2 regions of the Streptomyces sp. NPDC006309 genome follow, and region 1 is predicted to be linked to the other one. Evidence: riboswitches for the same ligand, from Rfam matches in the RefSeq annotation. Region 1 holds a riboswitch; the other holds the start of a gene.

Evidence for each region. A riboswitch is a leader RNA that binds a small molecule or an ion and turns the genes downstream of it on or off. The one in region 1 is predicted to bind S-adenosylmethionine.
Region 2: linked by a shared signal. The riboswitch ahead of thrC (threonine synthase) and the one ahead of ABZ117_RS14495 (aminotransferase class V-fold PLP-dependent enzyme) in region 1 are both predicted to bind S-adenosylmethionine.

Annotation. Positions count from the first base shown of each region.
Region 1 is NZ_JBEXRO010000009.1:6,690-21,677, reverse strand. Features, by position in the region: gene ABZ117_RS14550 (glycosyltransferase family 4 protein) at 308-1,450, opposite strand; gene ABZ117_RS14545 (glycosyltransferase 87 family protein) at 1,593-2,828, shown strand; gene ABZ117_RS14540 (MATE family efflux transporter) at 2,789-4,111, opposite strand; gene ABZ117_RS14535 (PadR family transcriptional regulator) at 4,203-4,736, shown strand; gene ABZ117_RS14530 (hypothetical protein) at 4,717-5,919, opposite strand; gene ABZ117_RS14525 (NlpC/P60 family protein) at 5,946-6,956, opposite strand; gene ABZ117_RS14520 (NlpC/P60 family protein) at 7,199-8,236, opposite strand; gene ABZ117_RS14515 (NYN domain-containing protein) at 8,449-9,792, opposite strand; gene ABZ117_RS14510 (hypothetical protein) at 9,837-10,076, opposite strand; gene ABZ117_RS14505 (rhomboid family intramembrane serine protease) at 10,230-11,024, shown strand; gene ABZ117_RS14500 (Lrp/AsnC ligand binding domain-containing protein) at 11,021-11,302, shown strand; gene ABZ117_RS14495 (aminotransferase class V-fold PLP-dependent enzyme) at 11,356-12,717, opposite strand; SAM riboswitch class IV at 12,895-13,011, opposite strand; gene trpD (anthranilate phosphoribosyltransferase) at 13,086-14,150, opposite strand; gene ABZ117_RS14485 (cytochrome bc complex cytochrome b subunit) at 14,272-14,988, opposite strand, start outside.
Region 2 is NZ_JBEXRO010000003.1:344,177-359,164, reverse strand. Features, by position in the region: gene nagA (N-acetylglucosamine-6-phosphate deacetylase) at 1-961, opposite strand, end outside; gene ABZ117_RS06400 (ROK family protein) at 1,072-2,022, opposite strand; gene ABZ117_RS06395 (extracellular solute-binding protein) at 2,165-3,409, shown strand; gene ABZ117_RS06390 (DUF3263 domain-containing protein) at 3,445-3,669, shown strand; gene otsB (trehalose-phosphatase) at 3,705-4,562, shown strand; gene ABZ117_RS06380 (trehalose-6-phosphate synthase) at 5,566-7,011, opposite strand; gene ABZ117_RS06375 (glucosyl-3-phosphoglycerate synthase) at 7,086-8,030, opposite strand; SAM riboswitch class I at 8,185-8,341, shown strand; gene thrC (threonine synthase) at 8,359-9,642, shown strand; gene ABZ117_RS06365 (MoaD/ThiS family protein) at 9,639-9,914, shown strand; gene ABZ117_RS06360 (cold-shock protein) at 10,355-10,558, shown strand; gene groL (chaperonin GroEL) at 10,972-12,594, shown strand; gene ABZ117_RS06350 (NADH:flavin oxidoreductase) at 12,829-13,950, shown strand; gene ABZ117_RS06345 (hypothetical protein) at 13,980-14,549, opposite strand; gene ABZ117_RS06340 (acyltransferase) at 14,987-14,988, opposite strand, start outside.

The sequences.
Region 1 (14,988 bases):
GACGAGCGGGCCGGGACCGGGAGGTCACGGCCGGCGGACGGGCGGCACCGGAGGGTCACACCCAGCCGGGCGAGCAGGACCCGGGGGATCACACCGGGCCGGACGGGAGGGACCGGGGGATCACCCGGCCGGACGAGCGGGCCGGGACCGGGGGATCACAGCCGGCCGGACGCGCAGGACCGCAGGATCACAGCCGGCCGGACGCGCAGGACCGGAGGATCAAACCCGGCCGGACGGGCAGGACCCGGGGGATCACACCCGGCCGGACGCGCAGGACCGGAGGATCACACCCGGCCGGACAGGCGGTTCACAGCAGATCCTTCAGCTTCTCCGCCAGCAGGTCCCAGCGCCACTTCTCCTCCACCCACCGCCGGCCGCGCTCACCCATGCGGCGGCGCAGCTCGGGGTCCTGGAGCAGGACGACGATCCGCTCCGCGGTCTGCTCGGCCGAGCCGCCCCGGACGACCCAGCCCGTCTCCCCCTCCAGTACCGCGTCCGGCGCGCCGCCCGAGTCGCCCGCGACGACCGGCAGGCCCGTGGCGGACGCCTCCAGGTAGACGATGCCGAGGCCCTCCACGTCCAGGCCGCCGCGGCGGGTGCGGCACGGCATCGCGAACACGTCCCCGGCGCCGTAGTGCGCGGGCAGCTCGGCCCAGGGCACGGCCCCGGTGAAGCGGACCGAGGCGGCGACCCCCGTCTCCTGGGCGAGGCGGCGCAGGTCCTGCTCGTAGGGGCCGCCGCCGACGACGAGCAGCACGGTGTCCGGCTCGGCGGCGAGGATGCGGGGCATGGCCCGGATGAGGGTGTCCTGGCCCTTGCGCGGCACCAGCCGGGAGACGCAGACCACGACCGGCCGGTCGGTGAGGCCCAGCCGCGCGCGGACCTCGCCGCCGCCGGAGCCCGGGTGGAAGGTCTTCTCGTCGACCCCGGGCGGCAGCTGCGCCATCCGCCGGGCCGCCGCCGGGGTGAGCGCGGTGGCGATCCGGGAGCGGGTGTACTCGCCGAGGTAGGTGACCGTGTCGGTGCTCTCCCCGATCCGGCGCAGCAGCTGCCGGGCGGCGGGCAGCTGGGCCCAGCCGGCCTCGTGCCCGTGGGTGGTGGCCACCAGCCGTTCGGCGCCGGCCCCGCGCAGCGCGGGCGCCATGAGGCCGAGCGGCGCCGCGGCCCCGAACCACACCGAGGTGCAGCCGTGCTCCCGCAGCAGCCCGGCCGCCCGCCGGGTCACCCGCGGGGTGGGCAGCAGCATCGTCGTACGGTCGCGGACGACGGTGAAGGGCTGCTCGGCGTCGAACGCGGCGGTGGCCTCGGCGCCCTCCGGGCCGCGCTTCCAGGTGGAGGCGTACACGACGAGCCGGTCGGGTTCCAGGCGCAGCGCCATGTTGTGCAGGAAGGCCTGGATCCCGCCCGGGCGGGGCGGGAAGTCGTTGGTGACGATCAGGGTCTTGCGCATCGCCGCCGACCCTACCGAATCGCCCGTCCGGCGCCGGGCGCGGCCGGGTGTGTGGCATGGCACAGGCACGCAGGACATCATGGTCGTCCGAGGCGAATCGAACGGCGCGCCCGGGTGCCGGGGACGGACGACAGGGGTTCACGTGGAGACGAAGGCCGTCCGGCGGTCCCCGACCCGGCCGCTGGCGGCCTGGGGCGTCACCCGCGCGGTGCTGCTGCTGTTCGTCTTCGGGGTGTACGTCTTCCCGGGCCCGGACGTCACGTCGGACGTGTCGGTGATCTACCGCGGCTGGTACGAGGTGCTGCGCCACGGAACGTTTCCGCTGGACGACGTGACCTGGCAGTACCCGCCCGCCGCCGCCCTCGCCGTCCTCTCCCCCGCCGTCCTGCCGTTCCTGTCCTACCCGCACGCCTTCTTCCTGCTGGCGTTCCTCGCCGACGCCGCCGTGCTGGCCGCGCTGCTCCTCGCGGGCCGGCGCCCCGGCCGGTCGCCGCGCGGGGCCTGGGTGTGGGTGGCGGGCCTGCCGCTGCTCGGGCCGACGGTGTACGCCCGCTACGACGTGATGGTGACCGCGGTGGCCGTGGCGGCGCTGCTGGCCGGGACCCGGCACCCCCGCGTGCTGGGCGCGCTGGCCGCGTTCGGCGCGCTGCTGAAGGTGTGGCCCGTGCTGCTGCTGGCCGGGGCCGTGCGGCGGGCCTGGCGGACGGCGGCGGTGACCGCGGCGGGCCTCGCGGCGCTGTTCGCGGTGTTCATGCCGGGCGCCTTCGCGTTCCTGGCCTTCCAGCGGGAGCGGGGCACCGAGGTGGAGTCGCTGGGCGCGCTGGTCTTCCATGTGGCCCGCCACTTCGGCTGGGAGGGGCAGGTGCTGCTGAACTACGGCTCGATCGAGTTCCTCGGCCCGTACGTGGACCGGGTCAGCACGGCCGCGCTGGCGCTGAGCGTGGCCGCGTTCGGCTGGCTGCTGCTGTGGCGGCTGCGCGCGGGCCGGTTGTCCGCGCACGTCGTCGCCGAGGCGGCCTTCACCGCGGTGCTGCTGTCCACGGTGACCAGCCGGGTGATCAGCCCGCAGTACCTGGTGTGGCTGGTCGGCCTGGCCGCCGTGTGCCTGTCGCACCGGGCCGGCCGCATGACGGCGCCCGCGCTGCTGGTCGTCCTCGCGTCCTTCGTGACGGTCCTGGAGTTCCCGCTCGGCTTCTCGCACGTGGTGGCCAGCGACTGGTACGGCGTCGCGCTGCTGGCGGTCCGCGACGGCCTGCTGCTCGCGGCCGCCCTGACGGCGGCCCGCCGCCTGTGGTCCTCGACCGTCCCCCACACCAAGCCCACCGCCCCCTTCCCCTCTCAGACCCCCCGCACAAAGGAAACCCCGGTCTCCCCCTGACGCCCGGCGCGCCACATAAGCACCCCCACGACCACGCACTGCACGGCCATCGCGAGCGCCAGCGCCAGGCAGATGCCGGGCAGCCCGAGTCCGGAGAGGGCGTATGCGAGCGGCAGCTGGACGGCGGTGCCGAGCAGGGTGACCCGCAGCAGCGCGGACGCCGACCCGCTGCCCTCGAAGACCCCGCCGAGCGCGATGAAACAGGCCATCAGCAGCAGGTAGGGGCCGATGCAGCGGAGGAACAGCACGGCCTGGTGGGTGACCTCGGGACCGGCGCCGAACACGGCCGCCACCCAGGGGGCCGTGACGGCGAACAGGGCGGTGGCCGTGAGGCCCAGGGCGCCGGAGACGAGGACCGCCTGGCGGCCGATGTCCCGGCGGGCGTCGTCGCCCGCGCCCCGGGTGTGCGCGGTGTGGATGGCGGCGGCCTGCCGTACGGCGTAGAAGGCCATGGTGGCGACGTAGAGGACCTTGTAGGCGATGGAGTAGGCGGCCACCGCGGTGACGCCGAGCCGGGCGACGATCGCCACCAGTACCAGGGCGCCGCCCTGCCGCACCGTGAAGTCGGCGGACATGGGCAGCCCGGTCGTGAACGTGCGGCGCGGGGCGGCCCCGGCCGGTCCGGCGGGGCGGACCCGGGCGGCCGTGCGCAGCAGGGCGGTGCGGCGCGCGGCGAGGAGACCGGCCGCGAGGGCCACGGCCCGGCACAGCACGGTGGAGGCGGCGGCGCCTCGGACGCCGTAGCGGTGGATCAGCACCGGGTCGCACAGCAGGATCAGCCCGTTGGCCAGCAGGGCGAGCCGCAGGGGCGTGCGGGTGTCACCGGCGCCCTTGAGGATGCCGTCGACCAGCTGCTGGGCGAAGAAGACGGTCATGCCGGGCAGGGAGATGGCGAAGTAGGCGGTGGCGAGGCGCAAGGCCGCGTCGCCGCCCGAGCCGAGCACCAGGCGGGCCAGTGGGGCGCGCAGCAGGAAGCCGCCGGCCGCGACCACGGGGGTGACCACCGCGCACAGCGCCCAGCCCCCGCGCACGGCGGCCCGAACGGCGGCCGGGTCCCGGGCTCCGCGGGCGTGGGCGACCAGCACGGTGGTGCCGGAGGCGAAGACCAGCGCCACGCCGAGCAGCACGTTCTCGGTGTTGGTGGCGACGGCCACGGCCGCGACGGCGGCCCCGCCGAGCCGGGAGACCCAGAGGGTGTTGATGACCCCGGAGGCGACCGGAGCGAGCAGCGAGAGGTAGACGGGGCGGGCGAGGGCGACGAGCTGCTCGCGGTGGGTGCTCACTGAGACTCCTCGAAACGAGCTACCTCGTTTCGAGGTAGCTCGATAAGAGGTAACATAGCCGTCCGGTCCACGGCAAGCAGGAGGAACGCGCGTGCTGGAGCTGTCGATCCTCGGCTTCCTCGCCGAGGAACCACTGCACGGGTACGAGCTGAAGGAGCGCATCAAGGCGCTCAGCGGCCATGTCCGCCCCGTCAGCGACGGCGCCCTCTACCCCGCCATCAACCGGCTCCTCGCCGCCGGGCTGCTCGACCAGCACAGCGAGGAGGGTGCGGGCGCAGCCCCGCGCCGGGTCCTATCCCTCACCGCACAGGGCCGCGCCGAGCTGCTGCGGCGGCTACGCAACCCCAAGCAGACCGAGATCACCGACCACGTCCGCTTCAACACGGTCCTGGCGTTCCTGCGGCACCTGGACGACCCCGCCGGACAGGCCGCGGTGCTGCGCCGCCGGCTGGCGTTCCTGGAGACCCCGGCCAGTTTCTTCTACCGGGAGGGGAAGCCGGTGCGGGCCGAGGAGGCCGGGGATCTGTTCCGGGAGGGCATGCTGCGGGTGGCCCGGGCCGGTGGCAACGCCGAGCGGGAGTGGTTGCGGGAGGTTGTGGGGCGGCTCAGTCGAGTTGGGACGTGACGTATCGCCGCCAGCGTGCGGTGAAGTCCCGCGGGGTCGTGCCGAGTACCTCCCGCAGTGCGTCCTCGACCGCGCCCGGCCGTTTCCCGTGGGCGCCGACGGCCCGGTAGAAGGCGCCGAGCCGGGCCGTGCCCCACTGCCCGGCGATCATCCGGCAGGCCAGCCAGCCGCCCTCGTAGGCGCGCGCCAGGTCGGTGGGGTCGCTGGTGAAGCCGAAGTCACGGTCCGCGGGGAGGGTGGCCGGCAGCTCGTCCTGCCGGACGGCACGGGCGAGTTCCGGGGCGGCCTCGGCGGGGGTGCGCCCGGTGTGCAGGTAGCCGATCCAGTCGGCGTAGCCCTCGGAGAGCCACAGCGGGGTGGCGGCGGTGGTCTGCGCCCGGGTGGCGACATGGGCGGTCTCGTGGGTGAGCACGACCTGCTTGCCGAGGTCACCGAGGACCGCGTACGCCTCCGGGTTGACCACCACCCGGTCGGCGGGGGCCGCGCCGGCGGGCCCGGCCGGGGTCGCGCTCACCTCACCGGTGGTGACGGCGGCGATGCCCCGGTAGGTGGCGGCCGGCGAGCCCAGCAGGGCCGCCATCCCCGCCAGGGACCGCGGGACGAGGACGACGACCCGGCGGCTCCAGCCGGCGCCCCAGGCCCCGGAGACGGCCGGGACCGCGCGGTCGGCCAGCCGGGCGTACGTCCGCAGGCCGGCGGCGGACCCGCCGGCGCCGAGCACCAGGCTGTGCGCGCCCCGCACCGCGGTCACCGTGCCCTGGTCCCACAGCTGCTGCCCGGTCCTGCCGGCGGGCCTGTCGGCGGTGACGTACCAGCGGCCGCCGGCGGTGCGGGCGAGGGTGAGGGTACGGCGGGCGCCGACGGGGGCCCGGTCGTAGCCGGCGACGCGGTAACGCAGGTCGGCGTCGGCTGTGGCACCGGTGCCGGTGCGGCGCAGGCCGGTGACCCGGTAGCTCCAGGAGGCCAGCGGAAGGGCGCGCAGCCGGGTGTACTCGGTGCGGGCGCCCGTCGCGCCGTACGCCGTCTCGTCGTGCCCCAGCAGGGCCGCCGCGCGCCGGTCGAGCACCCGCTGCACCTCGGCCCGGGCCGGGTCGGCCGCCGGCCCGCCGCGGCACCCGGCAAGGGGCAGCAGCAGAGCCAGTCCCACCGCTCCGACACCCCACGCCCGCCTGCGACCAGCCACTTCCCGATCGTACGGCGAGCGGGCGGTCAGGGTCTGGTGACCGAGGACACGGGCATCATCCCGACCGGGTCGTAGCGCACCGGGGCGCCGGGGTAGGGCGCGTGGATGACCTGGCCGTTGCCGACGTACATCGCCACGTGGCTGGCGTCGGAGCGGTACACGACCAGGTCGCCGGGGCGGGCCTGGGAGAGCGGGACCTGCCGGCCTGCGAAGCGCTGCGCCTGCGAGGTGCGCGGCAGATGGATGCCCGCGTGCGCGTACGACCACTGCATCAGGCCCGAACAGTCGAAGCCGGAGGGGCCGTTGGCACCCCACACGTAGGGCCGGCCGAGGGCGGAGCGGGCGGCGGCCAGGGCAGCGGCGGCGCGGCCGTCGGCGGCGACGGCACCGGCCGGGTCGGGCAGGCCCGCACGGCTGCCCCGGGAGGCACGGTCGTAGGCGGCGCGCGCGGCGGCGGGCAGGGCGTTGATGAGCTGCCGGGCCCGGGCGAGCTTCTGCTCCACGGTCCGCTTGTGGGCGGCCACCGCCCTGCGGCTGCGCTCCAGTTCGGCGAGCTTGTCGGTCGCCTCCGCGCGTTCCTGGGCCAGATCGCGCAGCGCGGACCGCAACTGCTGGAGCTGGCCCGCCTGCCGGCTGCCGATGCGGTCGAGGGTGGAGGCCTTGTCGAGGTAGTCGTCGGGGTCGTCGGAGAAGAGCAGGGCGACGGCCGGGTCGATGCCGCCGGCGCGGTACTGGGCGCCGGCCAGCGAACCCAGCCGCTCCCGCAGGCTGTTGATGCGCTGCTGCTGGCGGGCGATGTGGTCCTGCGCGTCACGGACCTCCCGGCGCAGCACCCCGGCCCGCTCCCCGGCCCGGTCGTAGGCCTGGGTGGCCTTCTCGGCGGCCTCGTACAGACGGTCCACCTCGGCGCGGGTGTCGGCGTCCGGTGTCGCGTGCGCCGGTACGGCGCCGAGCGCGGCTGCCGCGGCCGACACCACGCACAGGGCGACGGAGCCCCGGTCGAAGCCGGGCTGGGCGAGACGACGATGAGAGCCCACGAGAAGCCGTGTTCCTTCCGCTGGCCTACAGGACGCGTCCGCCCGGCGCCGGGGACGGGGAGACCCCGGCGCCGGGGAAACGCGGCAGACAGTAGCCGTGCGGAGGGGTCCGGGCCAAAGACCGCGGAGTCAACACAGAGTGACGCCCCGCCGCTGACGCAGGTCATGGGCGGGGCGTGACGTCAGTTCCGGTCACCGGGATTCGCCCGTTCGGGCGCCCCCCGTGTCCGTGTCGTACGGGGTCAGACCCGGACGCCGAACTGGAAGGGCATGTTGCCGATGGCCTCGTAGCGGACCACGGCACCGGTGTGCGGGGCGTGCAGGACCTGGCCGTTGCCGGCGTACAGGCCCACGTGGTGCAGGTCGCCGTAGAAGAAGACCAGATCGCCGACCTTCAGGTCACCGACCGAGCCGATCCGGGTGCCGATGTTCGCCTGCGCCTCGGAGGTGCGCGGTATGGACACGCCGGCCTGGGCGTAGGCCCAGGAGGTCAGGCCCGAGCAGTCGAAGGAGGAGGGGCCGGTGGCGCCGTAGACGTACGGCTTGCCGATCTGGCTCTGGGCGGCGGAGAAGGCCGCCGAGGCGCGCCCGGAGGCGGGCGGGGTCTTGTCGCCGAGGTCCACGCGCTCGGTGGAGGAGCGGTTGGCGCGCTGCTGCTCCTGCGCGAGCTGCGCCTTCTCCTTGGCGGTCAGGGTGTTCAGGAGCTTCTGCGCGGCGGCGAGCTTGCCCTGGACCTCCTGCTTCTTGTTGCCCAGCTCGGTGCGGGTGGCGGCGAGGTCCTTGAGCTTCTCGGTGGCCTCGGCCCGCTCCTGGGCGAGTTCGCGCTGTTTGTCCTGGATCTTCTTCAGCGCGTCGACCTGCTGGCTGCTCAACTGGTCGAGGGTGGACGCCTTGTCGAGGTAGTCGTCCGGGTTGGAGGACAGGAAGAGCTGCACGGAGGCGTCGATGCCGCCGGAGCGGTACTGGGCGGTGGCCAGCGAACCCAGGCCGTCGCGCAGCTTGTTGAGCTCCTCCTGGCCACGGGCGACATCGTCCTGGATGGTGGAGATGTCCTTCTGGAGCTTCTGCTGCTTCTCCTTGGCGCCGTTGTACTTCTCGGTCGCCTGCTCCGCCTGCTCGTAGAGCTTGTCGACCTTGGCCTTCACCTCGTCCTTGCTCAGCTTCTCGCTGGGGGCGGCGTTGGCGGCGTTCGCGCTGAGCGCGACGGCAGCGGCGGCTGCGGTGGTCAGCACGGTCACGCGGGTGCGACTGGGCTGCTTGGGTCGACGGTGGGACGCCACGGAGGACGAACTCCTTCTTGTGAGTGATCACCCGTTCGGAGGTTCGAGCCCAGACCCTAGTGACACAGTTGTGATCAGTTCAAATCCTCACAGGAAAAAACCCTGTCACGCCATGCATTCTTTGCACATAACTCACCTGTAGTGAGACCCGATTGACGCTACGTTGCGTCACGCAACGCCCAATTCGGGCAAGAGTGACGTCCGTTGGACCTTCAGGACAGTCGCTTCAGAAGCACCGCAGAAGCCACGGGACGGGCACCCGCCCTGGCGACCCCGTCGGCCACCTCGCGGTCCGTGGAGGCGACGATGACCGGACGCCCCGGCGGCTCCGCGCGCACCAGCTGGCGGATCAGCTCGTCGGCCGTGACGCCCGGCTTGGAGAACAGCACCCGCACCCCGCGCGGCGGCGCGAGCAGCACCGGCGCGGCCAGTTCCGCGCCGTCGAAGACGCACGTCACCTCGGCCCCGGTCTGCGCGGCGAGCGCAGAGAGCTGGCCCAGCAGCCGGAGCCGCTGCTTCTCCAGCGGCATCTGCGGATAGCCGGTCTTGGTCACGTTGTAGCCGTCGACGACCAGATGTGCCTGCGGGAGCGCGAGGAGCTGGTCCAGGATGGCCGGATCGTGCTCGGACAGGGCGCGTGCCGCGATGTCCTTCGGGGTCATCCGGCCCGGTTCCACGGCGTCGACCGTCTCGGCCGGCCGCACGGACACGGGGGGCAGGGCGAGTTCCCGCCGCAGGCCCTGGGTCGCCTCCAGCAGGGTGTCGAGCAGCAGCCGTACCCGCATGTCCTCCACGCTGCGGCCCTCCCGGGCCGCCCGCCGGGTGGCCTCCAGCGCGGCCTCGGCCTCGCTCAGCCGGGCCTTGAGCCGCCGCGACTCGCTGTCCGCGGCCGACACCCGCGCGTGCGCCTCCGCGCGCGCGGCGTCGAACTCGCCGCGCGCCTTGCGCAGCGCGGCCTCGCCCCGCTTGACGTCGCTGAGCGCGGCCCGCAGCTTGCGGTGCAGCGAGTCGGCTTCCTTCTTCGCCGACTCCAGCTCCGCACGCAGCCGTTCGGTCTCGGCGCGGGTGTGGTCGCGGGCCTGCGCCAGCTCCGCGCGCAGCCGCTCCAGCTCGGCGCGGCTCTCCTCGCCGGCCCGCTCGGCGTCCGCGCGCTGGGCCTCCTCGCCGGCCGCGGTGACCAGCTTCACCCAGCCCGCCGGGCGCAGTACGTAGGCCGCGGCCGCCACGTCGAGCGGGTCCGCGGCCGGGGGCGGCGAGCCGGAGTCGAGGGCGCCGGCGAGTTCCGGCTGCGCCTCTTTGAACTTCTCCCCGATCCGCTGCCGGAACAGCGGATCGGTCTCCAGCGCCGCCGCCATCGCGTTGCCGGCGAACTTGGCCCGGCGGTTCGGGGCGAACCGGGCGTACTGCCGCAACTGGGCGGGGAGTTCGGCCACGGTCAGCCCGCCGAAGGCGTCCGAGACGATCTGCACGACCCGCCGGCGCACGCCGTCGGGCAGCGGACGGTCAAGCACCTCAGCGGTGCCGTCGCCCGGCCCCCCGCCTGCGGTCTCCACCATCCGTCACACCCCAATACCGAAAAAGCCGCCCGGGACCGCTCCGCTCAGGAGCCGTTGCCCGGCCTGTCCACGAGTTCCACCTGGTCCACCGCGTTGCACCAGCGGCAGCGCACCGATTCGATGGTCTCACTGACCACCTCGCGCTCCTCCACCGTGGGCTCACCGGCCAGGTCGAGGTGGACGTACTCGACGACCTTGGACGAGCGGGTCACGTCGAAGCGGGTGAGGTTGCCGCACAGGGTGCAGCGCCATCGTGTCGTGGCCGTCGGCAGGGGAACCGTCATCGTGACCGTCCGCTTCCTTCTCGTGTCGTTACGCGCCGTTCCCCGGCGCGTGTGGCTCGTAACCCTACGGCCTGCCGGGTCCTCGCCGCCCGCCCGTCCGCGGCGGCGAGGCGGTCTGTCAGCTTGCGTCCCGTTACGTCATGCTCTGTAGTCATGATCAGCACCTGGAGCACGGCGGCCGGCAGGACCCTCCGAGCGGTCCGGGGCACCCCGGCACCGATCACGTACGGCCTCATCGTCCTGTGCTGCCTGATCTTCGTCCTGGGCCCCGCCTCCGGGCTCACCCCCGGGTACGGCACCGGGGACGCGCTGCTCGCCGCGCAGCGCACGTACTTCCGGCGCTGGGGCGTGGTGCCGGCGGTGCTGTTCGGCAGACCGGCCCGGGAGGCGCTCACCCCGGCCACCGCGCTGTTCGTGCACGGCGGCTGGGTCCACCTGCTCGGCAACATGCTGTTCCTCTTCGTCTTCGGGGCGATGACCGAGGAACGCATGGGCCGGGTGCAGTTCACCCTGTTCTACGTCGGCTGCGGATACCTCGCCCTGCTGGGCTACGCGGCCGCCAACGCCGCCTCCGAACAGTCGCTGGTCGGCGCCTCCGGGGCGATCTCGGCGGTCCTCGGAGCGTTCCTCTACCTGTTCCCCCGCGCCCGGGTGACCAGTCTTCTGCCGTTCCTGTTCTTCCTGCCGCTGCGCTTCCCGGCCTGGGTGGTGCTGCCGTTCTGGGCGGCACTCCAGTGGTTCGCGGCGGGGCGGGCCTCCGACGGGCCCGGGGTGGCCTACCTCGCGCACCTGGTCGGGTTCGGCCTGGGGTTCGGCTACGCGTGGGTGCGCTACGGACGCGGGCGCAACCGCGCGGGCGGGCCCGGCGGCGCGGTGGTGGGAGACGGGCGGGCGACTAGAGTGAGGGCCGCACCAGCTCCGGTCACCGAGGGAGAGACACAGCCGTGATCACCGCGATCGTCCTGATCAAGACCAGCGTGGACCGGATCCCCGAGATCGCGGAGCGCATCGCCGCGCTGGAGAGCGTCAGCGAGGTCTTCTCGGTCACCGGCACCTACGACCTGATCGCCATGGTCCGGGTCGGGCAGCACGAGGACCTCGCCGAGATCATCCCCGGCCGGATCAGCAAGATCCCCGGCGTGGAGGCCACCGACACGCACGTCGCGTTCCGCACCTACTCCCAGCACGACCTGGAAGCGGCGTTCGCGATCGGCCTCGACAACTAGCCCGGCGACCGGGACCCGCCCCCGGCAGGAGCCGGAAGGCGGGCCGGGTGGTCTCAGACCGCCGGGACGCAGCGGCCGTCCTCCGTGCGGTACTGCCAGCGGGCGCCGTCCCGGACCAGTTCCCGTACGGCGTTCACGAAGCGCTCGACGTGCTCGTCGGGGGTGCCGGCGCCGAAGCTGACCCGGACGGCGTTCAGGGACTTCTCGCCCGGGGCCGCCTCCGGGGCGCCGCACTCCCCCTGGGTCTGCGGGTCGGTGCCCAGCAGGGTGCGGACCAGGGGGTGGGCGCAGAAGAGGCCGTCGCGGACGCCGATGCCGTACTCGGCGGAGAGGGCGGCGGCGAAGTGCGAGCTGTTCCAGCCCTCGACGACGAAGGAGAGGACACCCACGCGCGGGGCGTCGTCGCCGAAGAGGGAGAGGATCCTGACCTCCGGGACCTCGGCGAGGCCCTCGCGGACCGTGCGGATCAGCTGCTCCTCGCGGGCCACGAGGGTGTCCCAGCCGGCCTCGGTGAGGGCCTTGCAGGCGGCGGCGATGGAGTAGGCGCCGATCACGTTCGGGGAGCCGGCCTCGTGGCGGGCCGCGCTGTCGTGCCACTCCACGTCCACCCCGCCGTCCTGCCGCCGGGTGACCTTGCGGCTGGCGCCGCCGCCCGCGAGGTACGGCTCGGCCGCCCGGAGCCAGTCGGCGCGGCCGGCCAGGACCCCGGAGCCGAAGGGGGCGTACAGCTTGTGGCCGGAGAAGGCGACCCAGTCGACGTCCAGGTCCCGGATGTCCACCGGGTGGTGGGGGGCCAGCTGGGCGGCGTCCAAGACGATGCGGGCGCCGTGGGCGTGCGCGGCGGCGGCCAGCTCACGCACCGGCCACAGCTCGCCGGTGACGTTCGAGGCGCCGGTGACGCAGACCAGGGCCGGCCCGTGGGGGTCGCGGCCGGCGAGAGCCCGCTCCAGGGTGCGGACCGCCTGCCGCGGGGTGCGCGGGGCGTCGAGGTAGGTCACCCGGGCGTCCTGCCAGGGCAGCAGGGAGGCGTGGTGCTCGGTCTCGAAGACGAAGACCTGGCAGCCGGCCGGGAGGGCGCGCGCCAGGAGGTTGAGGGAGTCGGTGGTCGAGCGGGTGAAGACGACCTGGTCGTCCGGGCGGCAGCCGAGGAACTCGGCGACGGTCCCGCGGGCGTTCTCGAACAGGTCGGTGGAGAGCTGGGAGAGGTAGCCGGCGCCGCGGTGGACGCTGCCGTAGTACGGGGCGTAGGCGGCGACGTCGTCCCAGACCCGCTGGAGGGCGGGGGCGCTGGCCGCGTAGTCGAGCGCGGCGTAGGCGACCTCGCCGCCCGTGACGAGCGGGACGGTGACGTCGCGGCCCAGGACGGGCAGCGGGGCGCAGAGGGACCGGTCGGCGGCAGCGGTGGAGACGGACATGGCTGAACTCCCGTGAAGGCAGGTGGAATCCGCCGGGCGAGCGGGTGTGCTCGAGCGCCGGTGGGGTGAAAGGGGGATGCGGAGGCGGGGCTCTGCGGCCCTAGCGCATTCGCTTGCTCACGGGAGGCTCCTCGACGACCAGGATCCCTGGTCCCACACCCTGAGAAGTGTGCGAGGGATCCGCGCTTGCCGTGGACCTTGCTGTCCACGGCCTGGTCTTCACCCGGGGCACCCCGCCACGGACGGAGGGTTGCCGGACAGTCGGCCGGGGCCTCATGACTGTCACTCATGACCTGGTGGAAGAACGTACGCGAACTGATCGTCGTCCCGCAACCCGTGTCCGGATCGCGGGATGACGTGCGGTGCGGTCAGGCGTTGCTGGCCGCCACCCACCGCTCCAGCGTCCGCCGGGCCGCGCCGGAGTCGATCGACTCCGCGGCCTTCGCCATGCCCGCGCGGAGCTGCTCGGTGAGCGACGCGCCGGTCGGCTCCAGGGCCACCAGGGCCGCCGCCGAGTTCAGCAGGACGGCGTCCCGTACGGGTCCCTGCTCGCCGTCGAGCAGACGGCGGGCGACGTCGGCGTTGTGGGCCGGGTCGCCGCCGCGCAGCGCCTCCACCGGGACCAGGGGGAGACCGGCGTCACGGGGGTCGAAGGACTCCTCGCGGACCCGGCCGTCGCGGACCACCCACACCCGGGAGGTGGCCGTCGTCGTCAGCTCGTCCAGGCCGTCGTCGCCGCGGAAGACCAGGGAGGAGTTGCCCCGTTCCGCGAGCACGCCCGCGACGATGGGCGCCTCGTGCGCGACGGCGACGCCGACCGCCTGGGCCCGCACCCGCGCCGGGTTGGTCAGCGGGCCGAGCAGGTTGAACACGGTCCGGATGCCCAGCTGTCCGCGGGCGGCGCCCACATGGCGCAGCGCGGGATGGAACTTCACGGCGAAGCAGAAGGTGATGCCGGCCTCCTCCGCGACCTCCACGACCCGGCGGGGGGTCAGGTCGAGGTTGACGCCGAGCTTCTCCAGGACGTCGGAGGAGCCGGACGCCGAGGAGGCGGCCCGGTTGCCGTGCTTGACGACCTTGGCGCCCGTACCGGCCACGACCAGCGAGGACATGGTGGAGATGTTCACCGTTCTGGCCCCGTCGCCGCCGGTGCCGACGATGTCGACGGTGCGGCCGGGCACCTCGATCACGTTCGCGTGCTCGTACATCGTGCGGACCAGGCCGGTGATCTCCTGGACCGTCTGCCCCTTCGCCCGCAGGGCCACCGCGAACCCGGCGATCTGGGCGTCGGTCGCCTCACCGCGCATGATGCGGTCCATCGCCCACGCGGTGTCGTCGGCCGCCAGGTCACGGCCCTCCAGGAGACCGTTCAGCAGGACGGGCCAGGAGCGGCCCGCCGTGGTGTCGCCTCCAGCGGGGGTCACAGCGCTCATCAGCCGCTCCTCGTACACGGTCCTGCTCGGTCGTACCCCACCCTATCCAGCCGGAGGCACCGCGAAGGGCCCCGTCCGCGAGGCGGACGGGGCCCTTCTGCGTGGTGTGGCGACGCGGGGATCAGTGGTGGCCGTGGCCGCTCGTGATCTCCTTGAACTCCTCGACGGTCGGCTTCGGGATCTGGCTGTCCTCGCCGTAGTAGGCGTTGGAGAGCTTGACCCGCAGCTTCTGCGAGGTGCCCACCTTGCGCTCGACGCCGTTCTCGTCGGTCGTCGGACCGATCTCGGCAGGCCGGTACTGCTCGTGCGCGGTGAGCGTGTGCAGCTGCTCCTGGCTGAGCGGCTCGTGCACCTCGATGAACTCGCCGTGCGGCAGCCGCTTGATGATGCCGGTCTCGCGGCCGTGCAGCACCTTGTCGCGGTCACGGCGCTGGAGGCCGAGGCAGATCCGCCGGGTGGCGATGAACGTGAGGACCGGTCCGGCGAAGAACGCGATCCGGACGAACCAGGTGACCGCGTTGATCGACAGATGGAAGTGCGTGGCGATGATGTCGTTGCCACCACCGATCAGCATGATCACGTAGCCGGCGACCCACGCGGCGCCGAAGGCGGTGCGGGTCGGGGCGTTGCGCGGCCGGTCCAGGATGTGGTGCTCGCGCTTGTCGCCGGTGATCCAGGACTCGATGAACGGGTACAGCGCGATCATCGCGAGGAACAGCCCGAACAGGGCCAGCGGGATGAACACGCCCAGGACCAGCGTGTGGCCCCAGAAGTTGATCTCCCAGCCCGGCATGGCGCGGACGAGACCCTCGGCGAAGCCCATGTACCAGTCGGGCTG
Region 2 (14,988 bases), on a different contig from region 1:
CGTCCTCCACCGGCAGCCGGTCGACGGTGACCGCCCGCCGGAACGCGCGGTCCAGGGTGAGGGTGGAGCCGGCGATCGAGCCGCCGTGCACGAGCCGGGCCACGCCGTCGCTGACCTCGACCTCCATGGGGCCGAGCATGTAGCGGCCGTCGCCGATGCCGGCCGCGTCCATGGCGTCGGTGATGAACGCGACCCGGTCGGCGCCGGCGTGCCGGAAGGCCAGCTCCAGCGCGGCGGGGTGCAGGTGCGTGCCGTCGTTGATCAGCTCCACCGTGACCCGCTCGTCCTCCAGCAGGGCGGCGATGGGGCCGGGGGTGCGGTGGTTCAGGCCGGGCATGGCGTTGAAGAGGTGGGTGGCGACCGTGGCCCCCGCGTCGATGGCCTCCACCGTCTGCTCGTAGCTGGCGTCCGTGTGGCCGATCGCCGCGATCACCCCGTGCTCGGCGAGCAGCCGCACGGAGTCGATGCCGCCCGGCAGTTCGGTGGCGAGGGTGACCATCTTGGCCTTGCCGCGCGCCGCGTCGATCAGTTTGCGGACGTCCGCCGGGTCGGGGTCGCGCAGCAGGTCCTCGGCGTGCGCGCCCTTGCGGCACGGCGCGATGAAAGGCCCCTCGAAGTGGATGCCGGCGATCTCGCCCTGTTCGGCCAGCTCGCTGAGCAGGCCGGCCTGGCGGGCGAGCAGGTCCATCTCGTCGGTGACCATGGAGGCGACGAGGGTGGTGGTGCCGTGCCGCCGGTGGGTGCGGACGGCGGTGAGGATCTCCTCGGCGGTGCCGGAGAAGGCGGCGCCGCCGCCGCCGTGGTTGTGGATGTCGACGAAGCCGGGCACCAGCCAGTGGCCGGTGACGTCGACGACCCGCGCGCCGGCCGGGGCGGTGGCGGCGATGCGGGTGCCGTCCACGGCCAGCCGGCCGTCGCGCACGACTCCGGTGGGGAGCACCACGTGAGCGCCGGTCAGCACCTGCGGGTCCGCCGTGGCGATCCGCGCCCCGCGGCCGGGCCGCGGATCCCCGCCGTCCCGCGTCCCTCGCGGGGCGCTGTCCGGGGCCGGAGTTTCCCGCTCGGTTGCCATCAGGTGCTTACCTCCGGAGTCGTGGGAGTGGTGGTCGTCAGCAGGTCCCGGGCGAGCAGGCCGGCGCCCAGGCAGCCGGCACTGTCGCCGAGGGCGGCGGGGACGATGGTGGGCAGTTTCTGGAAGGTGACCCGTTGCCGGACGGCGTCCCGCAGCGGCTGGAACAACACTTCCCCCGCTTCGGCGAGCCCGCCACCGATGATCATGGTGCGGGGGTTCAGCAGGGTGAGCGCGGTGACCAGGCCGTCGGCGAGCGCGTCCACCGCCTCCTGCCAGACCCGGACGGCGTTCGGGTCGCCGGACACGACGGCCCGGGCGCAGTCCGCGGCGTCCGCGTCCGGGTTCCCGCAGGCGGCGGCCCAGGCCGCGCTGACGGCGGACGCGGAGGCGTACCGCTCCAGGCAGCCGTACTGCCCGCAGGGACAGGCGACGCCCTGGTGGGGGCGTACCCGGATGTGGCCGATCTCGCCCGCGAAGCCGTCCGCGCCGGCCTCCACCCGGCCGTCGATGCCGATGGCGCCGGCGATCCCGGTGCCGAGCGGCACGAACAGGAACCGGTCCGCGCCCCGGCCCGCGCCGATGCGGCCCTCGGCGAGTCCGCCGGTGCGCACGTCGTGGCCGAGGGCGACGGGCATCCCGAGCCGGTCGGTGAGCAGGGCCCGCAGGGGTACGTCCTTCCAGCCGAGGTTGGCGGAGTAGACGGCGGTGCCCTGTGCGTCGTCGACGATGCCGGGGACGGCGATGCCGGCCGCGGCGGCCGGTGCGCCGTAGTGCTCGACGCCGTAGGCGCGCAGGTCGGCGGCGAAGGCGAGGATGCCCTCGATCACCGCCTCGGCGCCGCGCTCGCGGCCGGTGGCGCGGCGGGCGCGGTGCAGCAGGGCGCCGTCGTCGCCGATGAGGGCGGCCTTCATCCCGGTACCGCCCACGTCGAGGGCGATGACATGTCTCACCACGGGCCCTAGTGTGACCCTCCCACCCGAGAAAGGTCTAGTCCACTCACGTGGTGTAGACCTTACGTGTCCATATATCGAACGGTCAGACAGCAGGATTGGGGTTTCGAGGGTGCGTCGGCGTACGGCAGGAACGATCGCGGTGGTGTCCGCACTGGGCATGACGGCGGTTCTCGGCGGCTGCGGGAGCACGGGCTCCTCCGACGTGACGCTCAGACTCGTCGCCGCCGACTACGGCGACTCCGCCGCCAACAGCTCCAAGAAGTACTGGGACCACCTGGCCCAGGACTACGAGGCGCACCACTCGGGCGTGAAGATCGAGGTCAGCGTCTACTCGTGGAACGACGTCGACCGCAAGGTCAAGGAGATGGTCGACGCCGGCCACGCCCCCGACCTCGCCCAGATCGGCGCCTACGCCGACTACGCCGCGGCCGGCAAGCTCTACCAGGTCTCCGACCTGCTCTCCATCCGCACCCAGGCCGACCTGCTCTCCCAGCTCTCCGACGCCGGCGAGTGGAAGCACATCCAGTACGGCATACCGTTTGCCGCCTCCACCCGGGTCCTCTTCTACAACAAGACCCTGTTCGCCCAGGCCGGCATCACCCCGCCCACCACCTGGGACCAGCTGGCCGCCGACGCCCGCGCCCTGAAGGACAAGGGCGTGAAGTACCCCTACGCCCTGCCGCTCGGCCCCGAGGAGGCCCAGGCCGAGACCATGCAGTGGCTGCTCAGCGGCGGCAGCGGCTACACCGACGACGTCGGCACCTACACCCTCGACTCCGCGCAGAACATGCAGACGTTCGCCTGGCTCAAGGACGAGCTGGTCGGCAAGGACCTGACCGGCCCCGTCGCCCCCGGCAAACTCAACCGCGCCGACGCCTTCGCCGCGTTCGCCGACGGCCAGGTCGGCATGCTCAACGGGCACCCCACGCTGATCCAGCAGGCCGGCCGCAAGGGCGTGAAGTTCGGCACGGTGCCGATGCCGGGCCGCACCGGCAAGGCCCGGGCCTCCATGGGCGTCGCCGACTGGATGATGGGCTTCCGGCAGAACGGGCACGCCGAGCAGATCGGCGACTTCCTCGACTTCGTGTACAGCGAGAAGAACGTCCTCGCCTTCTCCCGCATGTACGGGCTGCTGCCGGTCACCGGCTCCGCCTCCACCGCCATGAGCACGTCCGGCAAGGCCTCCGACAAGGTTCTGCGCCCCTTCCTGGACCAGCTGCCCACGTCCGAGCTGTACCCCGTCGGCAAGACCTCCTGGGCGTCGGTCAGCGCGGCCGTGAAGCAGAACATCGGGCAGGCCGTCGCCCCCGGCGGCAGCCCCTCCGGTGTCCTGACCCGCCTCCAGTCCACGGCCACGGCGGCCGACAGCGGCACCGCCGGCTAGCCCGGCTGTCGGTGCCCGGCGCTACGGTGGCTCCCATGGAACTGGGCAGCCGCGAGAAGGCCATCCTCGCGCTGGAGCGCCGGGCGTTCCCCGGGCCCGGCGCGAAGGAACGCGCGATCCGCGAGGAGCTGGATCTGTCCCCCGTCCGCTACTACCAGCTCCTCAACGCCCTCCTGGACGACGCGCGGGCCCTGGCCCACGACCCGGTCACCGTCAACCGGCTGCGCCGGATCCGGCAGACGCGGCGCGCCGAACGCTGAGGAGTGGACCGGCCTTCCGTGGATAGGGTCGCCGTATGGGCACCCATACGACGGACTCCCTGCACCCGCTGCCGCTCCCGGCCACCCAGGCCGGCCGGGACGGACTCGCCGCGCTGCTCGCCCGGCCCCGTGACGCCGTGATCGGGCTGGACTTCGACGGCACACTCGCCCCGATCGTCGCCGACCCCGAACAGGCCCGCGCCCACCCCGGGGCCGTGCCCGCGCTGGCCGCGCTCGCCCCCAAGGTGGCCTCCGTCGCCGTGATCACCGGCCGGCCGCCCGAGGTGGCGGTCCGGTACGGCGGTTTCGCGGACGTCCCCGGCCTGGAGCACCTCACCGTCCTCGGCCACTACGGCGCCGAACGCTGGGAGGCGGCCACCGGCAAGGTCACCGCGCCGCCCCCGCACCCGGGCGTGGCCGCCGCCCGCGCCGAACTCCCCGGCCTGCTGGAGCGCGCCGGCGCCGGGCAGGGCACGTGGATCGAGGAGAAGGGCCGGGCGCTGGCGGTCCACACCCGGCGCGCCGCCGACCCGCAGGCCGCGTTCGAGGCCCTGCGCGGCCCGCTCGCCGGCCTCGCCACCCGGCACGGCCTGATCGTCGAACCCGGCCGCCTGGTCCTGGAGCTGCGCCCGCCGGGCATGGACAAGGGCGTGGCCCTCCTGGACCACGCCCGCGCCACCCGGGCCGGCTGCGTCGTCTACGCCGGCGACGACCTGGGCGACCTGCCCGCCTTCGCCGCGGTCGACGAACTCCGCGCCGCCGGCACGCCCGGCCTGCTGGTGTGCAGCGGCAGCACGGAGGTCACCGAACTCGCGGACCGCGCCGACCTGGTGGTGGCCGGCCCGGAAGGCGTCGTGGAACTACTACGGGCACTGGCGACCCAGCTGACCTGAACCCCACCCGACCGAACAACTCCCCGGGGCCGCGGTCCGCAGGGTCCCGGCTCCGCAGGGTCCCGGCTCCCCGGGGTCCCGGCTCCCCGGGGTCCCGGCTCTCCGGGGTCCCGGCTCTCCGGGGTCCCCGGTTCCGCAGGGTTCCGGCTCCCTGGCTCCTCGCTCCCCGGGGCACGAGGACCCGGAACGCCGGGTGTCGTCGGTCGGCTCCGCAGGCCGCCGGCCTGCCGGATCCTGGGCCCGGGTGCCGGAATGGTCGGCTCCCAGGGGCGCCGGGTGCTGGCGGTCGGCTCCTCGGGGTGCCGGGTGTGGGCTGGTCGGTTCGGCAGGGTGCCGGCTCCGCAGGGGGCGCCCGGGTGTCGGGTGCGGGCTGGCCAGTTCTTCGGGGCGTGCCCCGGCCGTGCCCGGGGTGCGGGGGCAGGTCAAGCCCCCCGAGTACCGGGTGCTGGTCGGTCGGTTCGGCAGGGTGCCGGCTCCGCAGGGGTCGGTCGGGGGCGCCCGGGTGTCGGGTGCGGGCTGGCCAGTTCCTCGGGGCGCGCCCCGGCCGCGTCCGGGGCGCGGGGGGTCGGCGTTCGGCTCCGCGGGCCGTCGGCCTGTCGGATCCTGGGGGGCCGGGTGCCGGAATGGTCGGCTATCCGGAACGCCGGATGCCAGCTGGTCGGTTCCTGGGGTGTCGGGTGCGGGCTGGCCAGTTCCTCGGGGCGTGCCCCGGCCGTGGCCGGGGCGTGGGGTGCTGGCGGTCGGGTCCGCAGGCCGCCGGCCTGCCGGACCTGGGGGGCCGGGTGCCGGAATGGTCGGCTATCCGGAACGCCGGTGCCAGCCGGTCGGCTCCCCGGGGCACCGGGTGCCGGCCGGTCGGTTCGGCAGGGGCGCCGGGTGTGGGCTGGTCGGTTCGGCCGCGTCGGCTCCCCAAGCCACGGATACCGGCGGTCAGCCCCCAGGGCACCGGTGCCGGCGGTCGGCCCCCCCGCCCCGCCGGGTCCGGGGTGCCGGGTGCCGGGGGTCAGTCGCGTAGGGCGTCCAGCTGGTCCAGGAACCAGCGTGCCGGCGGCAGCGCGGTCGCCGCCGCGGCCAGCCGCTTGGACCGCTCCGCCCGCTCGGCCACGGGCAGGCTCAGGGCCGCGTGCAGCGCCTCGGCCGTCCCCCCGATGTCGTACGGGTTCACCACGATGGCGTCCTCGCCCAGCTCCTCGTACGCCCCGGCCTCCCGGGACAACACCAGCGCGCAGCCCTCGTCGGAGACCACCGGGACCTCCTTGGCGACCAGGTTCATGCCGTCGCGGATGGGGTTCACCAGGGCCACGTCGGCCAGCCGGTAGGCGGCCAGCGAGCGGGCGAAGTCGTCCTTCACGTGCAGGACGACCGGGGTCCAGCCCGCCGTGCCGTACCGCTCGTTGATGTCGTCCGCGACCCGCCGCACCCCGGCGGTGTACTCGCGGTACACGGCGAGGTCCTGCCGGGACGGGTACGCGAACGCCACGTGGACGACCTTCTCCCGCCATTCGGGGTGGTCGTCGAGCAGCTGCCGGTAGGCCAGCATCCCGCGCACGATGTTCTTGGACAGTTCGGTGCGGTCCACCCGGACGATCGTCCTGCGCGCCGTCCCGTCGGGGCCCCGGCCGATCTCCTCGCGCAGTGCCGTCATCCGTTCGGCCACGTCGTCCTGGTGGGCGCGCCCGCGCAGGAAGTCCGCGTCCGCGCCCAGACCGTGCACCCCGATCCGGGTGCCGGCGGCGGCGTCGGGCCCGAGGACCACCTGACAGCAGGCGGTGAAGGCGTCCGCCCACCGCTGGGTGAGGAACGCCGCGCGGTCCGCGCCCAGGATGCCGCCGAGCAGCTCGGCGGCGATGTCGTCGGGCAGCAGGCGGAAGTAGTCCGGCGGCGCCCACGGGGTGTGCGAGAAGTGGCCGATGCGCAGGTCGGGGCGGAGTTCGCGGAGCATGCGCGGGGCGAGGGCCAGGTGGTAGTCCTGGATCAGCACCGCCGCGCCCTCGGCGGCCTCCTCGGCCAGCGCCTCGGCGAACGCCTGGTTGTAGGCCCGGTAGGACGCCCAATGCCGCCGGAACTCCGCGTCGAAGACCGGCTCCATCGGGGTCTGGTACAGCATGTGGTGGACGAACCAGAGCACCGAGTTGGCGATGTCGTTGTAGGCCTCGGCGTGCACGGCCGCGTCGATGCCGAGCATCCGCACCCGCTGCCCGCCGGTGTCCCCGGCCGGCAGCAGCGCGCCGGCCGCGCGCCGTACGGCCTCGCGGTCGCCGTCGCCGAGCGCGGCGCACACCCACACGGAGTCCGCGTCGGACCCGATGGCCGACAGCCCGGAGACGAGCCCGCCGCCGCCCCGCCTGGCGTGCAGCGATCCCTCCTCGTCGATCTGATACGAAACCGGGCCGCGATTGGACGCGACCAGCACCTGAGCCTGTTCAGCAGCGCCGTGCGTGGAAGCCATACGCCTCAACCTAGCCCGGCCCACAAACGCTCAAACGTACGGTCCGCCCACGAAGCGGGCCGTATACGGACTGTTCACGCCACCTTGCGCTCGGCGTACTCGGCGATCTCCACCATGGGCGGCCGTTCCTCGGTGTCCACCGAGTAGGTGCGCGGCTCGAACCCGTTCTCGCCCCGTTCGAACTGGGTCAGCGCGGGCCGGACCAGATGGCCGCGGGCCAGCCGGAGCTGGGCGGTGCGGTAGATCGCGGCGGCCATCCGGCCCAGGGCCTGCCCGTCCTGGTGGCGGTGGAGGCGCACGCCCACGTCGACCTGGGCCAGCGCGTCCAGGCCGGCCAGGTGCAGCGCGTCCACCAGCATCCCGAGCTCCACGCCGTAGCCGACGGGGAACGGGAGCTGTTCCAGCAGGGAGCGCCGGGCCGCGTACTCGCCGCCCAGCGGCTGCACGAAACCGGCCAGCTGCGGCCAGTGCATGTTCAGCAGCGGCCGGGCCATGAGTTCGGTGACCCGGCCGCCCTGTCCGGCCGCGCCGCCGAGCGGGCGGTCGTACATCGCCTTGACCAGGTCGACGCCGGGGTCGGTGAGCAGCGGGCCGACGATCCCGGTGACGAAGTCGGAGGAGAACTCGCGCAGGTCGGCGTCGATGAAGCAGACGATGTCCCCGCCGGTCACCAGCAGCGAGCGCCACAGCACCTCGCCCTTGCCGGGGACGGCGGGAATGCGGGGCAGGATGGCGTCGCGGTGGACGACCCGGGCGCCGGCGCGCGCGGCGACCTGCGCGGTGCGGTCGGTGGAGCCGGAGTCGACGACGACGATCTCGTCGACCAGCGGTATCTGCTCCACGAGGTCGTGGCGGATGACCGCGACGATGTCGCCGACCGTCTCCTCCTCGTTGAGCGCGGGCAGCACGACGCTGATCGTCTGGCCCGTGCGCTGCTTGGCGGCCAGGATCCGGTGGGGCGGGCGGTCGGTCACGGACCAGGAGCGGTCGGCCAGCCAGCGCTCGACTTCTTCCAGCACGGTCTGTGGTTCCTCACTGTCACGACCACACACACGGTGTGATCCATCTCGCGGTACGGACGACTATCTCAACTGTCCTGGCCTTCGGTTACAGTCTTGGACAACGCCGGTGACCATCGCATGTCGGGGGTCGCCCGCGTCCACAACCACATATTGCTCATCCAGAGGGGCAGAGGGACACGGCCCGATGAAGCCCCGGCAACCCTCCAGTCGGTTCTCGTAGATCAGTTCTGATCGTCTTCGCGAGGCTCCCGGCTAGGGAAGGTGCCAAATCCGTCTCACGGCGAAGTGCGTCGTGAGGAAGATGAGGAGAAAGGGCCTCGCCTCCATGGCTGTGCAGACAGTTGCAAGCACCGGCAGTTCCACCGTCGACCTCGGTCCCGCCACGGCTCTGAGCTGTCGCGAGTGCGGTCACCGGGTGCCGCTCGGCCCGGTCTTCGCCTGCGAGGAGTGTTTCGGTCCGCTGGAGATTGCCTACGACTTCTCCGCCTACGACACCGAAGAGCTGCGCCGCCGTATCGAGGCGGGCCCCGCGAACATCTGGCGGTACGCCCCGCTGCTGCCGGTCCCCGCGGACGTCGCCGGCAAGCCCAACCTGAACCCGGGCTGGACCGAGCTGGTCAGGGCGGACAACCTGGCGCGCGAGCTGGGCGTGACCGGCGGGCTGTACGTGAAGGACGACTCCGGCAACCCGACGCACTCCTTCAAGGACCGGGTCGTCGCCCAGGCCCTGGAGGCCGCCCGCGCCTTCGGCTTCACCACCCTGTCCTGCTCCTCCACGGGCAACCTGGCCGGCGCCGTCGGCGCCGCCGCCGCCCGGGCGGGCCTGCGCTCCTGCGTGTTCATCCCGCACGACCTGGAGCAGGCCAAAGTGGTCATGGCCGCCGTCTACGGCGGTGAGCTGGTCGGCATCGAGGGCAACTACGACGACGTGAACCGCTTCTGCTCCGAGCTGATCGGCGACTCGGCCGGCGAGGGCTGGGGCTTCGTCAACGTCAACCTGCGGCCGTACTACGCGGAGGGCTCCAAGACCCTGGCGTACGAGATCTGCGAGCAGCTCGGCTGGCGGCTGCCCGACCAGATCGTGGTCCCGATCGCCTCCGGCTCCCAGCTCACGAAGATCGACAAGGGTCTGAGGGAGCTGATCGAACTCGGTCTCGTCGAGGACCGGCCGTACCGGATCTTCGGCGCGCAGGCCGAGGGCTGCTCGCCGGTGTCCACCGCCTTCAAGGCCGGGCACGACGTCGTACGGCCGCAGAAGCCGAACACGATCGCCAAGTCGCTCGCCATCGGCAACCCGGCCGACGGTCCGTACGTGCTGGACATCGCGCGCCGCACCGGTGGTGCCGTGGAGGACGTCACCGACCAGCAGGTGGTGGACGCGATCAAGCTGCTCGCGCGGACCGAGGGCATCTTCGCGGAGACCGCCGGCGGTGTCACCGTGGGCGTCACCCGCAAGCTGATCGAGAACGGTGTGCTGGACCCGGCGAGGACCACGGTCGTCCTGAACACCGGTGACGGCCTGAAGACCCTGGACGCGGTGGCCGGGACCGGCCTCACCGCCACCATCCGCCCGACCCTGGACTCCTTCCGAGAGGCTGGCCTCGCATGAGCGTGACCGTTCGCATCCCCACCATCCTGCGTACCTACACCGGCGGTTCGGCCGAGGTCGCCGCCGAGGGCGCGACCCTCGCCGAGGTCATCGCGGACCTGGAGAAGAACCACGCCGGGATCGCCGCCCGGGTGCTGGACGACCAGGGCAAGCTGCGCCGGTTCGTCAACGTGTACGTGAACGACGACGACGTCCGCTTCGAGCAGGGCCTCGAGACCGCCACGCCGGACGGTGCGGGCGTCTCGATCATTCCGGCGGTCGCCGGCGGCTGATCCGCCGCGTCATTACCCTCGGTAACGTCAGTTACATGCCGTTCATGTGATTGCCCCCTCCGTAAGAGAAGCGGAGGGGGCAATTCTGTGTGATTGAGCGCGGTAGAGTTGGGGAACACGGTCGCGGTCCGCAGGTCGGTGGCCCTTCCATTCATGCCGCGCACCCGACAAGAAACAGCCAAAGTGCTGGGGTGCTCCGCGGCATTTGTTCCCTTTGCGGGGCCCGACTTGCCCTGAAGTCGGATGAATTCTCGCCACATTCCGGACCGCCCGAGTCCAGATTTCTCGTCCGATTGACCTGTTGCAGACGGCAGTTGGACAGATACATTCAGCCGCGGTCGACGCGTTCCGGCGCACGCCCCCGGCCAGTGGGGGGCGAGGTCTGACCCGGGTCCGCGAAGTGTGGATCTGTGCAAGGGCCAGTAATAGGGGAGTTAGGCATGGCTCAGGGCACCGTCAAGTGGTTCAACGCGGAGAAGGGGTACGGCTTCATCGCGGTCGACGGTGGTGCGGACGTCTTCGTCCATTACAGCGCCATTCAGATGGACGGCTACCGCACCCTGGAAGAGGGCCAGCGGGTGGAGTTCGAGATCTCGCAGGGCCAGAAGGGCCCGCAGGCCGACATGGTTCGCCTCAGCGCCTGAACGTTTTTCGTTGGCGAAGGGCCCGCACCGGCACAGGGTGCGGGCCCTTCGCCGTGCCCGGGCCCGCGCCGGTCCGGGGCGGGGTGCGTGCCCGGTCCGGGGCGGGGTCCGCGCCCGGTCCGCGTCCGCGTCCGTGCCCGGTTCGCGCCCGGCCCGCGCCCGCGTCCGCGCCCCGGACAGGTGTTCGCGGGGGGCTGACGGAGGGCTCGTACCCCCCGAGGCGCTTGCACTCGACCATGCCGAGTGCTAATCATTGGCATTAGCACTCTGAAGGTGAGAGTGACAACGAAGGACCGGGTCGGTGAGGCCCGCAGGCCAAGTGGGGCAAGGAACCACGCGGCCGGCGAGCCGTCCGTCGCGGGCGCGGGCGCGGTCCGAAGGAATCACCCCCAGTCCTGGAGGGACCACTTCACATGGCCAAGATCATCGCGTTCGACGAGGAGGCGCGGCGCGGCCTCGAGCGCGGCATGAACCAGCTCGCGGACGCCGTAAAGGTGACGCTCGGCCCCAAGGGCCGCAACGTCGTCCTCGAGAAGAAGTGGGGCGCCCCCACGATCACCAACGATGGTGTTTCCATCGCCAAGGAGATCGAACTCGAGGACCCGTACGAGAAGATCGGCGCCGAGCTGGTCAAGGAAGTCGCCAAGAAGACGGACGACGTCGCCGGTGACGGTACGACCACCGCGACCGTTCTCGCCCAGGCCCTGGTCAAGGAAGGCCTGCGCAACGTCGCCGCCGGCGCCAACCCCATGGCCCTGAAGCGCGGTATCGAGAAGGCCGTCGAGGCCGTCTCCGCCGCCCTGCTGGAGCAGGCGAAGGACGTCGAGACCAAGGAGCAGATCGCCTCCACGGCGTCCATCTCCGCCGCCGACACCCAGATCGGCGAGCTCATCGCCGAGGCCATGGACAAGGTCGGCAAGGAAGGCGTCATCACCGTCGAGGAGAGCAACACCTTCGGTCTGGAGCTCGAGCTCACCGAGGGCATGCGCTTCGACAAGGGCTACATCTCCGCCTACTTCGCGACCGACATGGAGCGCATGGAGTCGGTGCTCGAGGACCCCTACATCCTCATCGCCAACTCCAAGATCTCCTCGGTCAAGGACCTGCTCCCGCTCCTGGAGAAGGTCATGCAGTCGGGCAAGCCGCTGCTGATCATCGCCGAGGACGTCGAGGGCGAGGCCCTGTCGACCCTGGTCGTCAACAAGATCCGCGGCACCTTCAAGTCCGTCGCCGTCAAGGCCCCGGGCTTCGGCGACCGCCGCAAGGCCATGCTCGGCGACATCGCCATCCTCACGGGCGGCGAGGTGATCTCCGAGGAGGTCGGCCTCAAGCTGGAGAACGCGACCCTGGACCTCCTGGGCCGCGCCCGCAAGGTCGTCATCACCAAGGACGAGACCACCATCGTCGACGGTTCGGGCTCCTCCGAGCAGGTCAACGGCCGGGTCAACCAGATCCGCGCCGAGATCGAGAACAGCGACTCGGACTACGACCGCGAGAAGCTCCAGGAGCGCCTGGCGAAGCTCGCCGGCGGCGTCGCGGTCATCAAGGCCGGTGCCGCGACCGAGGTGGAGCTCAAGGAGCGCAAGCACCGCATCGAGGACGCCGTCCGCAACGCCAAGGCGGCCGTCGAGGAGGGCATCGTCGCCGGTGGTGGCGTGGCCCTGCTCCAGGCCTCCCAGGTCTTCGAGAAGCTGGAGCTCGAGGGTGACGAGGCGACCGGCGCCAACGCCGTGCGCATCGCGCTCGAGGCCCCGCTGAAGCAGATCGCCGTCAACGCCGGCCTCGAGGGCGGTGTCGTGGTGGAGAAGGTGCGCAACCTCACCCCGGGCCACGGCCTGAACGCCGCGACCGGTGAGTACGTCGACCTGATCGCCGAGGGCATCATCGACCCGGCGAAGGTGACGCGTTCCGCGCTCCAGAACGCCGCGTCGATCGCCGCGCTGTTCCTCACCACCGAGGCCGTCATCGCCGACAAGCCGGAGAAGAACGCCGCTCCGGCCGGCGGCGGCATGCCGGGCGGTGACATGGACTTCTGATCGGCCTCCGGCTGATCGCCTGTCCTTCCGACCGAGGGCGGTACCCCTGCTGAGGCAAGGGGTACCGCCCTCGGGCGTTTCCCGCCGCGGGTGCGCGGTGTGTGACCGGGGTCACGGAGGCGGTGCGGTGCGGGTGGAATGCGCGGACGCGCGCCCGGAGTTCATTCAGTAGGTGCAACATTGCGCGCGCACATACCGCGTGGTCTACCGAGCGAATTCCCGAGGAGCCCCTACGTGACCGCCACGACCCCCGCCTCCCGCACGGCCCGGATCCTGTCCCGGCCGATCGCCCTCAACGGCCTCACCGTCCCCAACCGGATCGTGATGGCGCCGATGACCCGCATGTTCTCCCCGGGCGGCGTCCCCGGTGAGGACGTGCGCTCGTACTACGCCCGCCGCGCCGCCGCCGGCGTCGGCCTCATCGTCACCGAGGGCACCTACGTGGGGCACGCGTCGGCCGGCCAGAGCGACCGGGTCCCGCGCTTTCACGGCGAGGAGCAGCTGGCGGGCTGGGCGAAGGTCGCCGAGGACGTGCACGCGGCCGGCGGCACGATCGTCCCGCAGCTGTGGCACATCGGCACCGTCCGCAACCAGGGTGACGCGCCCTTCCCGGACGCCCCCTCCCACGGACCCTCCGGCCTGCGCATCGACGGCACCGCGGACGCCACCCCCATGACCCAGGCCGACATCGACGCCGTCATCGGCGCGTTCGCCCGGGCCGCGGCGGACGCCGAGCGCATCGGCTTCGACGGCGTGGAGATCCACGGCGCCCACGGCTACCTCCTCGACCAGTTCTTCTGGGCGCACACCAACCGCCGTACCGACGGCTACGGCGGCGACCCGGCGTCCCGGGCGCGGTTCGCGGCGGAGATCGTCGCCGCCGTCCGCGACGCCGTCTCCCCGGAGTTCCCCGTCATCTTCCGCTACTCGCAGTGGAAGCAGGAGGCGTACGACGCCCGGCTCGCTCAGACCCCGGAGGAGCTGGAGGCCATCCTCACCCCACTCGCGGAGGCCGGTGTCGACGCCTTCCACGCCTCCACCCGCCGCTACTGGCTCCCCGAGTTCGACGGCTCGGACCTGAACCTGGCCGGCTGGACCAAGAAGCTCACCGGCAAGCCCGTCATCACTGTCGGCTCGGTCGGCCTCGACGGTGACTTCGTGCACGCCTTCCAGGGCGAGGGCTCCCCGGTCCGGGGCCTCGACAACCTCCTGGACCGCCTGGAGGCCGACGAGTTCGACATGGTCGCCGTCGGCCGCGCGCTCCTCCAGGACCCTCAGTGGGCCGCGAAGGTGCTCGCCGACCGCTTCGACGAGCTGGCGCCGTACGACGCGGCGGCGGTCAAGACCCTGAGCTGACCCGCTCGCCGGGCCGGTCGCCGGCCCGGCTACAGGTTGCCCATGGGCTCGATGTCGACCCGTAGCGGGGTTCCCCACACCCGCAGCACCTCGTAGTCGGTGAACTCGTGCACGAGCCGGTACGCCATCGCCGGCCGGGAGCCGCGCCGCTGGGCCGCGAGGTACGCCTCGGCCTCGCGGAGGTCCCGCCGGGGTGTGCCGCACAGCTGCCACTCCTGGCCGTTCCACAGCTCCGGCAGCCACCGCTGCTGGGGCTGCGGACGGTCGCCGCGGACGCCGTAGCGGGAGGGAGCCGACGGCACCGGCTCGCCGGGCCGGGGCCTGCCCTGGAACTCCGAGCGGCGGGCGGCCCGGCGCCGGGTCTCGCACAGCAGACACAGGTCTTGGGCGCTCTCGTCGACCGGCCCCTGCGGATGCTCGGGGCACCGGGTGGCGGGCGCGCCGGCCTTGACGCTGTCGTCCAGCAGGTCGAGGGCGCGCCGCAGGTCGCTCCTGATCTCGTGCAGCCGGGCGTCGGGCGTGTCGGCGGTCAGGGCCTCTCCGTGCTCCCCGAGCAGCCGCAGGGCCCGTCCGAGGGCGGTGAGCTGGGCATGGTTCATGTCGATCGGTCGCCTCCTCCCCACCATGGTGCCCTGCCCCAGGAAAACACCGGCCCGCGCGGGCGCCCCCACCGCCAGGCGCCGCGGTAACGGACGGCTCTGTGTACCGCCGCCGTCCGCGCGCCCTGAAGACGCACGGCGCCGATTCGGAGGCAAGCACAGCCGACCGCGCCGTCCGACCACCGCCTCTCGCGCCCACGCAGGGAGCCGGGCCGCGCGGGCGCCGCACCGCCCGGGTAGGAACCGGTGTTGCTATCAGCGGTAGCTGTCACGCTTGACGGACCCAGCCCCCGCCACGCCGCGCAGGGCACCATCGCGTCCTCACGGGTGGAGCCCCGCGCCGCACCGAGCCTTGGCCAATGAGGCCGCGCGTACGGCTGAGGCAGTGGTGGACGTCCTTCACATCTGCGTCGAATGTGACGTGCAGGCCGGCGTCGTC